Regions from separate parts of the Paenibacillus sp. NPDC056579 genome, predicted to be linked through region 2. Evidence: predicted binding sites of a transcription regulator. Region 2 holds the regulator's gene; the other holds the start of a gene.
What was found. The regulator Rex, encoded in region 2, represses fermentation and respiration genes when NADH is low (regulators of the CRP and FNR family bind a similar motif). The targets are predictions, from matches to a motif close to TTGTGAAATATTTCACAA.

Region 1 (6,311 bases), on a different contig from region 2:
ATGCCTACGATCCCGTAACGGTCCAAGGCCAGCTGCTCCACAGCATCCATGAGGGCGCTGCCGATCCCCTTTTTCCGCAAAGGCGGAATCACATTGAAATCGTTGATTTCAGGGATGCCCTGCTCCGTAAAGGGAGGGTAATGCGAGGTGACAAGCAGGTGCAGACTCCCCGCAAAAGCCCCGTCATAAAAGGCAAGCAGCGTCGTTCTAATATCGCGCTCGTTTTCATCCCAGCATCTTGCCACATAGTCCCTCGGTTTGCGAATTTCAAATTCGTTAAACACTTGATACACCATGTCGATATCGTCAGAAGTCATCCGCCTGATTTCAATCATTGTGACGTCCTCCCTTTTAGTCGAGCCATTTGTACTCATCATAACTCGAAAAGCATTAGGCCGTTAAGGGAAACTTTCGTTTATAATCGAACATTGAAAGGGACGGTTATCTTCCGCGCATCATCAACGGCCAGCTGCAGATCGCAGACGCCATTGTCTGTATTAAGCACTCATCAAGCTTGGGCAGGCTGGGCGCCTTGACCTGTCTTTTTGACGATGCTCAATGCCATGAGGGCGGCAAAGAAGCAGACGAAGCCCGCTCCGATAAACGGAATGCTGTACGAGCCGAACCATTCTCTCATCATGCCTGCCCCGTACGCCGCGGCCGAAGCTCCGATCTGGTGAGCTACGACAACCCAGCCGAAGATCATGCCCGCTTTCTCTTTGCCGAATTCCAGCGAAGCCAGCTTCACGGTCGGAGGCACCGTCGCAATCCAGTCCAAGCCATAGAAGATGCTGAAAACAAGCAGCTCCGTCGGCCCTGCGGACAAAGCATACGGCAGGAACAGCAGCGAAACGCCGCGCAGCCCGTAATACCAGAACAGCAGCTTGCGGCTATCGAACCGGTCGCTCAGCCAGCCGGACATGGTCGTGCCGACGAGGTCGAACAGTCCCATGAGCGCCAGCAGGCCGGCTGCCATCACTTCCGGTATTCCGAAGTCGCCACAGGCTGGTATCAGATGAGTACCGATCAGGCCGTTGGTGGAGAAGCCGCAAAAGAAAAACGTGCCCGCCAGCAGCCAAAACGTCTTGTTACTTAGTGCGCTGCGCAGAGCTTGAAGAGGTGTCAAAAAAATGCTCCCCTGGAACTTCTTCGGCTCCACTATCTCCTCCGTTCCGTACGGCGCCAGCCCCAAGTCATACGGATGATCCCGCATCCATAGCAAGACCACGACAAACATAACAAGCAGGACGGCAACGGCGGTATAAATGGAAAATCTCCAACCCGCTTCCACCATAATTTTGGCTAGCAGCGGCAGGAACAGCAATTGGCCGGTCGCGGCACTGGCGGTCAGCAGCCCCACTACCAGACCTCTTCGCTGAACGAACCAGTGATTCGTCACCGTAACGCCCAGTACGTTCGCCATCATCCCTGTGGCCAGCCCCGAAACGACGCCCCACAACAGCTCGAACTGCCATAAAGAGGTCATCATCGGAGTTACTGCCAGACTTGCAGCAAGGACGAACAAGGATGCGGCGACGATCCTTCGAATCCCGAATTTCTCCAGCAGCGCCGCCGAGAAAGGCCCCGTGAGCCCGTATAAAAAAATACCGACCGAAATGACGGCGGATATGCCTCCGCGGTTCCATCCGAATTCTTTTTCAAATGGCAGCATCAAAATGCTCGGCATGGAACGAATCCCTGCGGAAACTAGCAGAGTGACAAAGGTAATAAGGACGACAATCCATCCGTAATACAATTTCGACTTTGCACCTTGTGCATTCATAACCTGATCACTCCACTTTTCACCTTTATATTTTGTTTGTACATACAATAGTTATGAAAGAAGAACAGCATTAATTCTTCTCCAGCTGCTCGCTTGCCGACTCGATGTTAATGCCCAGCTGCTTGGCGAAGTCCGCTCCCAATATCCTCTCATATCGCTGATGCAGCCGTTTCGATGCCGCCCGGATTGTCTCTTCCAATTGCTCTCCCTTAGGCGTCGGATAGACGTGCACGGTTTTCCCCTGTCCTTTCCGTTCCACGAGCTGCTTTCCTTCCAACTTATCGATAAATCGGGTCAAGGTTGAAGGAGTAATCGACAGCTTCTCGGACAGCTCTTTCTGCGAAATACCCGGCGCCCCGTTGACGAGACGGATAAGATAGCCGTACATAGGCGTTAATCCGGTTGGTGCGAATTCCTCTTCCGCCATCTTCGTAATGGCCCGCCCCAACCGATTCGCTGTGAAAAACAAACAATCGTGAAGGAAGCTATCGTTCATGTCCGGAACCTCCTTTTACGTTTATTTTGTATGTACAACTAATATATTCGATGATGGTGATTCGTGTCAACACAGGGCTATCAAAATAATTTTTTTCCACACCAATCTGAAAAAAAAAGCCTTGCTCCGAATGATCCGAAGCAAGGCTGGATGTTTTAGTAAGCCAATGTGAAAAGACCGTTGATGTGGGACAGGTAACGCATGTTGCTCGCTTCTTTCATCAAAGTCGCAGGCAAGCCTTTCAAGCGGGTTTGGTTCGCACCGATCGTTCCGATCCCGTCTTTGCGGCCAAGGCTCGCAAGCGTACCGGAGAACACAGGAGTGAACTCTTGCTTAGGTCCGTTGTTGAAATAAGCGAAGATGTTGTAGCCGACCGTTTCGCCCATTTGCCAAGCCAATTGTGCGGTTGGAGGATATGGACGGCCTTCTTTGCCCATAACTACCGCGCTGTCGCCGGCAAGGAACACATCCGGATGCGATGTCGATTGCATGAATTCCGTAACCGTCGCACGGCCGCGGTTTACTTCGATACCACAGTTCGCAACAACCGAGTTACCTTGAACTCCGCCTGTCCAAACCAGTGTGTTAGTATCGATGGCACTGCCGTCTTTCAAGGAAACCGTAGTTTCCGACATTTCTGTAATCGCTACGCCGGTCAGGAATTTGACGCCGCGTTTTTCAAGGCTCGTTTGAGCACGCTCAACCAATTCTGGAGCAAAGCCAGCCAGGATGGAAGGACCTGCTTCTACACAGTACAGGGAAATTTCGTTGAAGTCGATCCCTTTGCTGCGGCACAGGCCAGGAAGCATATCGGCGAATTCGCCCACGAGCTCGATACCTGTCAAACCGCCGCCGCCTACAACGAAAGTTGCATCGGCTTTGTCTTTGGTTTTGCTGTACGCGTCGATACGAGCTTCTACATGAGCGCGCAGACGGTTCGCATCATCCGCAGATTTCAGAATGAAGCTGTTTTCCTGCAAGCCAGGAATGCCGAAGAATGCCGTTTCGCTGCCGAGAGCAACGACAAGCACGTCGTATTCGAACGTTTTGCCGCTTTTCAGCAGCACGTTTTTTTGGTCCGGACGAATCGTTTCTACTGTATCGATAACCAGGTTCACGTCTTTGCCGCGAAGCAGCTTTTCCAAAGGAAGAGCTACCGCTTTCTCAGCCAAATTGCCTGCAGCCAGACGGTGAAGCTCCGTAATGATTTGATGCGTAGGGAAGCGGTTGACAATCGTAATCGTCGCTTCTTCCGCGTTCATGTATTTACGCGCCGTCAAAGCAGTCAACAATCCGCCGTAGCCGCCGCCTAGAATTAATATTTGCTTGGACATTGTAATCCTCCGTTCTATGTCGATCCGCTAATTAGTGCTGTTCTTTTTGTTCGCGACGCTCAGCCATAACATCCAGGAACGCTTGGGATACCTGAAGCATCTTTTGAACCTGAGGGTCTTTCAGCATTCTAAGAATACCGAACAATCCGATCGAAGTCGTTTGAGCCGTTTGAACACGGTCGTTAGCCTCGATAGCTGCCGAAGCGATGCCTTTGGCACTATCCGAAATCGGCTTAACGAATTCTTCCATACCGCCTTTGATATCGTCGATCAGTACTTGGTCCGTCACCACATTTTGGACGACATCATAGGTTTTGGTAAGAATCGTAACCAGCTCCGCTAATTTAGGCAGGTTTTCAACCAGAATCGTGAGCGATTGCTGTACCTCAGGCTTCATCAGTTGGTCGAGTACATCGATGGTTTCCCGTGTTTCCCGAGTGATCGTTTGTGTTGCTTCTGACATAAGAAAACGTCCTCCTTTACTTTGAGATAGAAAACCGCCAGTGTCTGTTTACCTGTTCCATGTTTAGCTTTTCCGTCCCAAAGAGATTTATGAATCATTGGGTATCAGCCCAAATGTAACTTTTTTCACAAGTGCGGGAAAGAGTATCCCACATATCCTTGCGCATAGAACAGGTGACAAACGGAATCCTATGTAGCTTCTATTATACTCCTCCTTCACCAATTAGAAAAAAGCAATTTTCGACAATTGTGAACAATCTGGGAACGTTTTTGGTTGATTTAACGTTTTTAGGACAGCTTTTCTTAGAGTAGGACCGAATTGCTTCCAAATTCAAGCGGCTTTCTAGGCGAAAAAACAAACAATGATCGGACTAATCCGAATCATTGTTCGATATTCTCTATTTTTGAGCTATGCACCGGGAGAAACTGTGCCGGTCGGCTTCTTCGTAAATCCGGCTAAGCGTATCGTAGAGACTCCCCTGTAGCGTGGCAAAGGCGCCATCAAGGCCTTTCAACTCCGACGGCCAGGGTGACATTGATTCCCGCCCGCGTTAATAACGCGGCCAGGCGCATACAAAATCCTCGCTTCTGCAGCAGCTCCCATTGCTATCGCACGAACTCCTCGCGCACTCTACGACATTACAGTGCCGCCGCTCTGCTTCAGGTGTTCCTATGCCTCTGCTTGCCTGTCGTCGATGCCTCTGGCGCTCTACGCCTCCGCTCGGCAGTCGACTATGTCATGAGCGCGTATCGACTCTGCTCAGCTGTCGCCCGATGCATCGAGCGCCTCTAGGCCTCCGCATGGCTGCCGACTATGTCAAAAGCGCTTCGCTTCTGCCCCGCAATCAGCCCAACGGCTTTTTATGCTTAGGCTTCAATTCCGGCATATCCATGACCGCGGCGACATGGCAAAGCATCCCGTTAGCCAAAAACGTGCTAACCTCTACCTCCGGATCAGAAACGCCCGCTTCCCGAAACCGCTCCAACACCATGTTGCGAACTTTGCTCAGCCCTTCGCGAGTCGCCTGGCGGATCGGCTCGTCCCGGATCCCCTGCGCCTGCACCTGCAGGACGATCTCGTGATGGTGTGTCTCCATCAGCTGCTCATAGACGCGGATCATCTCTAACACAAGCCGATCGGGAGGAGCCTGCACCTGTGCAAAGCTGGCAAGCGTCCGTTCGAACGCACGGTCAAGCGCGACGATGAACAGCTCCTCCTTATTCTTGAACAGCTTGAATACATAAGGCTGAGAGATGCCGACCTTTTCGGCGATTTGCGCAGTCGTTGTACTGTAATAACCGTAGTCCGCAAAAACCTGGACCGCCGCCTCCAATATTTCCTCCCTGCGGGAAGCTAGCAGCGGACTATCTGGCTTGCTTTTTTTCTGTACGGGTGGTCTGGCCATAGCGGTTCATTCTCCTTCCTTCCTATCGTTGAAAACTTCCCAGATTGTAAACATTCTTTTATTGATCGATCAATTACCAATACCTATTCAAAGTATAAACCGAGCACTCCCTTTTATCAAGTGACATAAGATAAACCTTTAGGATATACCTCATTTTTTTCAGCAGCAGCGTCCTGAGAACGAAGAAAAACCCGGTCCCCCGTCATCAGAAACCGAGTCTGCTCTTATTGCGAAGTGGTGTGAAAATAATGCACCGACATCAGTTTATTACTGGCCGGATCGATATAAATTTTCAACGCATTGGTCCCGTTTCGGTAGACGATTCCGTCCTCGCTGACGAAGTAGGGCGTTCCAAGCTTTTTCTTGATGCTGGCAAGGTTTAGCGGAATGAGCTGCCCGTCAATATCGATCCGGCTCGCCGTACCGGGAACGACAACGTATTCGATCGCTCCGTCGATCATCGTAATGCTGCAATCGTCAAATTGATAGGTTTTGATGTTCTTAATGATCTCATCCTGTACAATTGCCGAGGGCTGTCCCTTCATCTCGTACACCGTCTTCAAATCGTCCGTTAAGGCAACACCGTTCACGGTGTGAAACAATAGCGGCGGCATCAATGCATCGGTATCGGCGCCCGCGTCCGAATCCGACTCACGATCCACAAGTCCGGCAGCAGACGATGAAGAGGGTGCTTCCGCAGCTATTGCGACGGCTCGATCCCCCGGCTCTTCGCTACTCACCAAAGCACTAGTCTCATACGATCCCACCGGCAAATTCATCGCCAAGACGGTTTCTTCCTGTGCCGTATGAACAACCCCTATGCCAGCCCA
Region 2 (6,311 bases):
CTCTACTTTGTCCGCTTTCGTCAAAATCGTTTTTTCATAGGCGGTTTGTACCGCGCTCCGCTGGATTTTCCATTCGTCCTCCTGGACGGCGTTAATAAAGCGCAAGCCAAAAAACAAAAGAAGAGCAGCTGCAGCGACCGCTGCAACCGCTATTTTGATTTTCATGGTGAAACTAACCTCCTATGAGTAATCATCCGTTTACTCGCTAGTCAGCCGTTCGAAGCAGCGCTGAGCTTCAAATAGCACCTTTTCTTCATCCAAAGTGAGGCATTCGCCGTCTTTCACAATTCTTGCTCCGTCTACCCACACATCCGTAACGTCTTTCGCCGACGCGGAATAAACGACGTGGGAGATGAAATTCGTTTTCGGGAAGAAATGCGGCTGGTCTATATCAAGTGCGATGAAGTCGGCCTTCATTCCCGCTTCCAGAGCTCCTACATCATCAAGCCAGATTGACTTGGCTCCTTCCAATGTGCCCATGCGCAATGCCGCTTCGGCAGGAACGGCCACAGGATCTCCAGTAACGGCTTTATGAATCAAAGCAGCCAAGCGCACTTCTTCGAACATATCCAGGTTGTTGTTGCTCGCCGCGCCGTCCGTACCCAAGGATACTTTCACCCCGTTGTTCAGCAATTCCGGCACTCTTGCAATTCCGCTTGCAAGCTTCAAGTTGCTGCCCGGATTATGCGAGACTCTAACGTCATATTTCTTCAATACTTGAATTTCTTCATCCGTCAAATGCACCCCGTGGGCAATTAAGGTTGGTCTTGCGAATACACCGAGCTTCTCCAAATGAGCAACCGGTCTTGCGCCATAGGAATCTACATTATCTTGTACTTCTCTCGCCGTTTCGGACATATGCGTATGAATAGGAAGATCCAGATCATGAGCTGCTTGTACAATACGTTCGATATAATCCGGAGGGCATGTATAGGGAGCGTGAGGCGACATCATCGTCGTAATGCGACCTCCCGCTTTTCCGTGCCAATCCTTCGCGAATTGGATCGCTTCTTTCAGCTTCGCGTCCTGTACCTCCGGAGGGCATAGACCGATTACGCCGCGAGTCAGGCATGCGCGCATACCGCTTTGTTCCACGGCTTGCGCCACTTCATTCATATGGTCGTACATATCGACGAACGTGGTAGTACCGCCTTTGATCATTTCCAGGATCGACAGCTGGGTTCCCCATTGCACATCGTGTGCGGTGAATTTGCCTTCCATCGGCCACATCTTCTCTTGCAGCCACACCTGCAGGGCAAGATCGTCACCATATCCGCGAAGGAGTGACATCGCTGCATGGCAGTGCGTATTCACCAGACCGGGCATGTACAATTTGTTGTTCCCGTTGATTTGCTCATCATAATGATCCAAAGGAAGCGGCGCTTCTTTACCTATATATGTAATTACATTTCCTTCAATCACCATACACCCGTGGACTACCGGATTATCGTGATTCCATGTTATGAAAATCCCATTTGTAATAATCGTTTTTTTCATCATCACCTAGTCCTTCCCATGTTCAATAGCATCAATCTCCACTGTACAACTTCAATCCGTCAAAATCAAGTAAGGAATGCTGGCCCAGTCCCAATTGGGGAGCATAATTTGAACATTGATGAACATCTCCCGAAATGGACAAACTATGATTGCATTCCATCAGTATCATGTGTTATTTTTATTTTTGTGTTAATTTTAACGCTATTTTTCTACATAATCTGCGTTAATCAGCGTTTTTATATTGAGATATTATTAAGGAGGCCGTTTCATGCTTTTTGCCAAAAAGAACGACACCGACTTTTTGCTCCTGTTAATCAAAGCGTCGGAGAACACGCTGCACGCGGCACAAACGTTCCGCAACGCCGTTATGGGGGATCAGCCGCCGGCTGCATTTTACCCTCAGCTGAAGGATTTGGAAAATAAAGGCGACCAAATCACGCACCAAATCTTTAAAGGCCTTAACAAAGTGTTCATAACTCCTTTGGATCGGGAAGACATTATGGAGCTGGCCTCCAAAGTAGATGATGTGATCGACGGTATCGAGGCGACTATCGCACGTTTCGATTACCTGAATATCAGCACAAGCGATAATTACATGAGAGAATTTTCCGCCGTATTGGTCGATAGCTGTCAGCACATTCTGGACGCATTCAAATTGTTGTCCAAAAAGAAATATATGCAAATTACCGAACACACCGTTCAGATCAACAGCCTGGAGAACGAGGCGGACCGTCTCATGCGCGAAGGCATTCGAGAAATTTTCTTGAATCCGAAGGATCCGTATCATGATTTTAAACTGAAGGAATTGTATGAGCGACTCGAACAAACTACGGATGCCTGTGAAGACGTAGCGAATATTTTGGAGAGCGTCGTCCTGCGATATTCGTAAGGTCTTTCATAATCGGTAGGAGGTAAACATGCTAACCTTTTTAATAATCATCGTTGCTCTGGCGCTTCTGTTTGACTTTATTAACGGATTTCATGACACGGCGAATGCTATAGCAACTTCTATTTCAACCCGGGCGCTCTCTCCCAAGTTCGCGGTCTTTTATGCAGCGATATTGAACTTTATTGGAGCGATCTTCTCGTCGGAGGTGGCCAAGACGGTCGGAGGAAAGGTTGCGAACCCTGCGACGGTCGAGAACGGCGTACTTGTTGTTATTGCGGCATTGCTAACTGCTATTATATGGAATCTAGTCACATGGTATTTCGGCATTCCATCCTCCTCCTCGCATACGCTGATCGGCTCGCTGGCCGGCGCGGTTATTGCTGGCGCTGGGGTAGCCTCCGTCAACTGGAGCGGCTTCAAGGAAATCATCATCATTCTGATTTTATCGCCCATCGTTGCATTTGCTACGGGGATTATTGTTATGTGGATTATTCGCCGAATTATTTTCATGAGCGGCAATCATTCCAGATCGAAGCTGAACCGGATGTTCCGTTTCTTTCAAATTTTCTCCGCAGGGCTGCTGTCTTTGTCACACGGCGGGAACGATGCTCAGAAAGCGATGGGAATCATTGTCTTCGGTATGGTTGCTTTAGGTCATCACGACTCACTGGATGTTCCGTTATGGGTCAAGCTGTCGGCTGCTACCGCAATGGGCTTGGGTACTTCGATCGGCGGATGGAAAATTATTAAAACGGTAAGTAAAAACCTGATCAAGATCGAGCCGATCAACGGATTTGCTTCCGACTTAAATTCTTCCATCATTATCCAAACATCGACGGCCATGGGGATGCCTCTTTCCACCACTCATGTTATCTCCTCTTCCATCATCGGTACGGGTGCTGTCATGAGGTTCCATGATGTGAAATGGGCTACGGTTACCAAAATGGTCATGACCTGGATTATTACGATCCCAATCAGTATGGCTCTGGCCTATATCATTTACAAAATCATCTTCCTACTGTCTGCATAAGTAAGGACGCACAAAAAAGCCTACATCGAATGTAGGCTTTTTTCATGTTCTCAATTTCCCATTAATCCAAGTAGTATGCCAAGCTTTGCAGCTCGGTGGTGAAATCGGCGTGATGGACACGAATTTCGTTCGGGACCTTGATGATAATAGGTGCAAAATTCAGTATCGCTTCAACGCCTGCTTCCACAAACTGGTTGGCTACGTTCTGCGCTTCGGCCGCCGGTACGGTTATAATGCCGATTCGGACATGCAGAGCTTCGATCGTTTCCTTCAGCTCGCCCATCGGCTTCACATGAAGATTATTGATGGACTCCCCGATTTTCGAGGCATGGGCGTCGAACACGGCCACAATTTTCATATTATCCTTCAAATAAGCGTTGTAATTGCATAAGGCGCGCCCAAGATTCCCCGCTCCGACCAATGCAACAGGAATGACTTTATCCAGCTTCAGAATTTGCCGTATTTTCTCTATCAGATAATCGACGTCGTAGCCGATTCCCTTTTTTCCGAACTCTCCGAAATAGGCTAGATCCTTGCGAATTTGCGCCGGATTCAAATCAAGCTTTTGACCCAGATCCTGTGAAGAAACGGTGCTGACATTTTTCTTGCTCAGTTCGTTCAAAAATCGAAGATAGACGGGCAGCCGCCGAACGACCGCCTCTGATATTTTTATTGTTTTCATGTACCGCTTTCCCCCATCCACTGCTTAATTCTCGGAACCAACTGATTGGTCGGCATGTGCTCGATCTTGGGGCCGGGCAGCGAGTACAAAAAGTACTTCCCGTACGTCGTATCAATGACCCTGGTATCATAAATGATGACGATACCTTTATCGTTTGCGGTGCGTACGAGCCTTCCGAATCCTTGCTTGAAACGAATGACCGCTTGCGGAACCGACAGCTTCATAAACGCGTTTTGGTTCAGCTTTTTTAACTTCTCCGTCTTGGCTTCCACCAGAGGATGATTCGGCGGCTGAAATGGCAGCCGGACAATAGCCAGACAGGTCAGCGCATCTCCGGGAATGTCGACCCCTTCCCAAAAGCTGCTTGTGCCAAGCAGCACGCTTGCCGGGCTGCTCTGGAACATCCGCGTCAATTTGCTGCGGTTGCTGCTGTCTACCCCCTGCCCCAGCACCTGAATGCCGAACGGGCTTAGAACCTCCTTCAGCGAAGTATGAACCAGCTTCAGCATCCGGTTGGAAGTAAACAGCACCAGCATCCGGCCCTTCGTCTCCAAGGCCACTTCCGCAAGCGACTGCGTCAAATGATCGAGAAATTGCTGCTCGCCGGAATTTCCTCTAATGCTCGGAAAGTCTCTCGGTATCACAACCAGCGCTTGCTGACGGTAATTGAATGGCGACGGCAATTGAACCGTTTTCAGTTTGGCGGGTTCATCCTTGCTCTCGAGCCCCAGCTGTTCGCAGGTATAATCGAACGATTTGCCCACGGATAATGTAGCCGAAGTCATGACCACGCTGTCCTTGACATCGAAAAAATGCTGCTGAAGCATCGGGCTTACGTCGATAGGCACGCAAACCAATTGAAGCGACTTGGCTTTATTGAATTGGCCGCCTTCGAGCCAGTACACATAATTATCATCCGGCATGGTCATGAAGAAATGAAGATTGTCCCTCTGACGCGACAGCTCCTTCACCGTACCGCTAAGGTCGGTCACCATGCCTTGCAGATCCAGCTCTTCCTGCACTTCTTTCAGTTCGCTGACCATTTTGTCCATCTTCTTCAGCACTTCATTCGTTACGAGGTGAATATTCTCCTCCAGAACAAGCAGCTTCTCCCATACGGCCGGCGTATCGTCTTTCTTGACCCTGAAAACTAGCTGGCCACCTTCGGTTTGCGAAGGGTCCGACCGGCTAGCCAACAGCTGATACAACGCTTCCGCCAGCTCATCCCACTGCTCCTTGACCTGAACCAGCTTCGGCGCAACCGCATCGATCGTATCGCACCACGCTTGAGCCCGCTCCGATTCGTTTCTTTGCAGGCGCGCTTTCAACGAAGGAAGCTGGCCGCTTCTCGCGTCTTTATAAAGCCACCATAGCGTGTTAATAAAGGTGCCATAGTACATCTCGATGCCTAAATGCTTGCTCGCCACCTCTTCGAAATGATGAGCTTCATCGATGACCAAATGTTTATAAGTCGGCAGCAGGCGGTTCTCCGCCTTCGTATCCGTAAACAACATAGAGTGGTTAGTAATGACCACGTCCGCTATGTTGGACTCATGGCGGGCGCGATGGTAGAAGCACTTTTTGAACCAGGGACAAGCCCTATTCAGACAGGAGTCGGAATCGCTCGCCACCGAATGCCAGAACTGCGCACCCCGGTTAGCGGCAAAATGCAGCTCTTCTTCATCTCCGCTTTTCGTTTCGCTCAGCCAAACCAGCATCTGGCCGGCCGTGATCCGGTCTTCCTTGCCGTTCTCGAAATCCTGCATATTCAATTTATGCTCGAATTTACGCAAGCACAAATAATGGCTTCTTCCTTTCAGCACGGACGCCTGGAATCCTACGGGAAACAAGCTGTGAAGCAGAGGAATATCCCGCTCGCGAATTTGCTCCTGCAGGTTGATCGTATGGGTGCTGACCAGTACCTTCTTATCCTGCTTCAGCCCGTAATACAACGATGGGATCAAATAGCCCAGCGATTTACCCGTACCGGTTCCCGCTTCAACCATCAAGTGTAGTCCTTGCTGAAATGCCGATTCCACTTCCTCAAGCATCCGCACTTGAGCTTCCCGGTCCTCATATGAGGCGAACCGCTGCTTCATCTGTTCCTTCAACTGCTCATAGAAGTCCGAAAAGCTATCGGGAAGCTTCGATACATCCGTATCCTCCCTAACCGGCTCTTCGTCTCCCCAATCGTCTACATTGATTGCGAACTG

Region 1: ACFQ88_RS20255 (helical membrane plugin domain-containing protein) is a predicted target of Rex. The motif match lies at 4,190-4,207, and genes of this name have one in related genera.

What each region holds. Positions count from the first base shown of each region.
Region 1 covers NZ_JBHTVD010000005.1:113,106-119,416, reverse strand. The annotation lists gene ACFQ88_RS20275 (GNAT family N-acetyltransferase) at 1-335, opposite strand, end outside; gene ACFQ88_RS20270 (MFS transporter) at 509-1,783, opposite strand; gene ACFQ88_RS20265 (MarR family winged helix-turn-helix transcriptional regulator) at 1,854-2,279, opposite strand; gene ACFQ88_RS20260 (NAD(P)/FAD-dependent oxidoreductase) at 2,435-3,613, opposite strand; gene ACFQ88_RS20255 (helical membrane plugin domain-containing protein) at 3,645-4,076, opposite strand; gene ACFQ88_RS20250 (TetR/AcrR family transcriptional regulator) at 4,921-5,481, opposite strand; gene ACFQ88_RS20245 (hypothetical protein) at 5,706-6,311, opposite strand, start outside.
Region 2 covers NZ_JBHTVD010000001.1:136,243-142,553, reverse strand. The annotation lists gene ACFQ88_RS00795 (cell wall elongation regulator TseB-like domain-containing protein) at 1-165, opposite strand, end outside; gene ACFQ88_RS00790 (amidohydrolase) at 199-1,497, opposite strand; gene ACFQ88_RS00785 (DUF47 domain-containing protein) at 1,766-2,386, shown strand; gene ACFQ88_RS00780 (inorganic phosphate transporter) at 2,415-3,416, shown strand; gene ACFQ88_RS00775 (redox-sensing transcriptional repressor Rex) at 3,478-4,098, opposite strand; gene dinG (ATP-dependent DNA helicase DinG) at 4,095-6,311, opposite strand, start outside.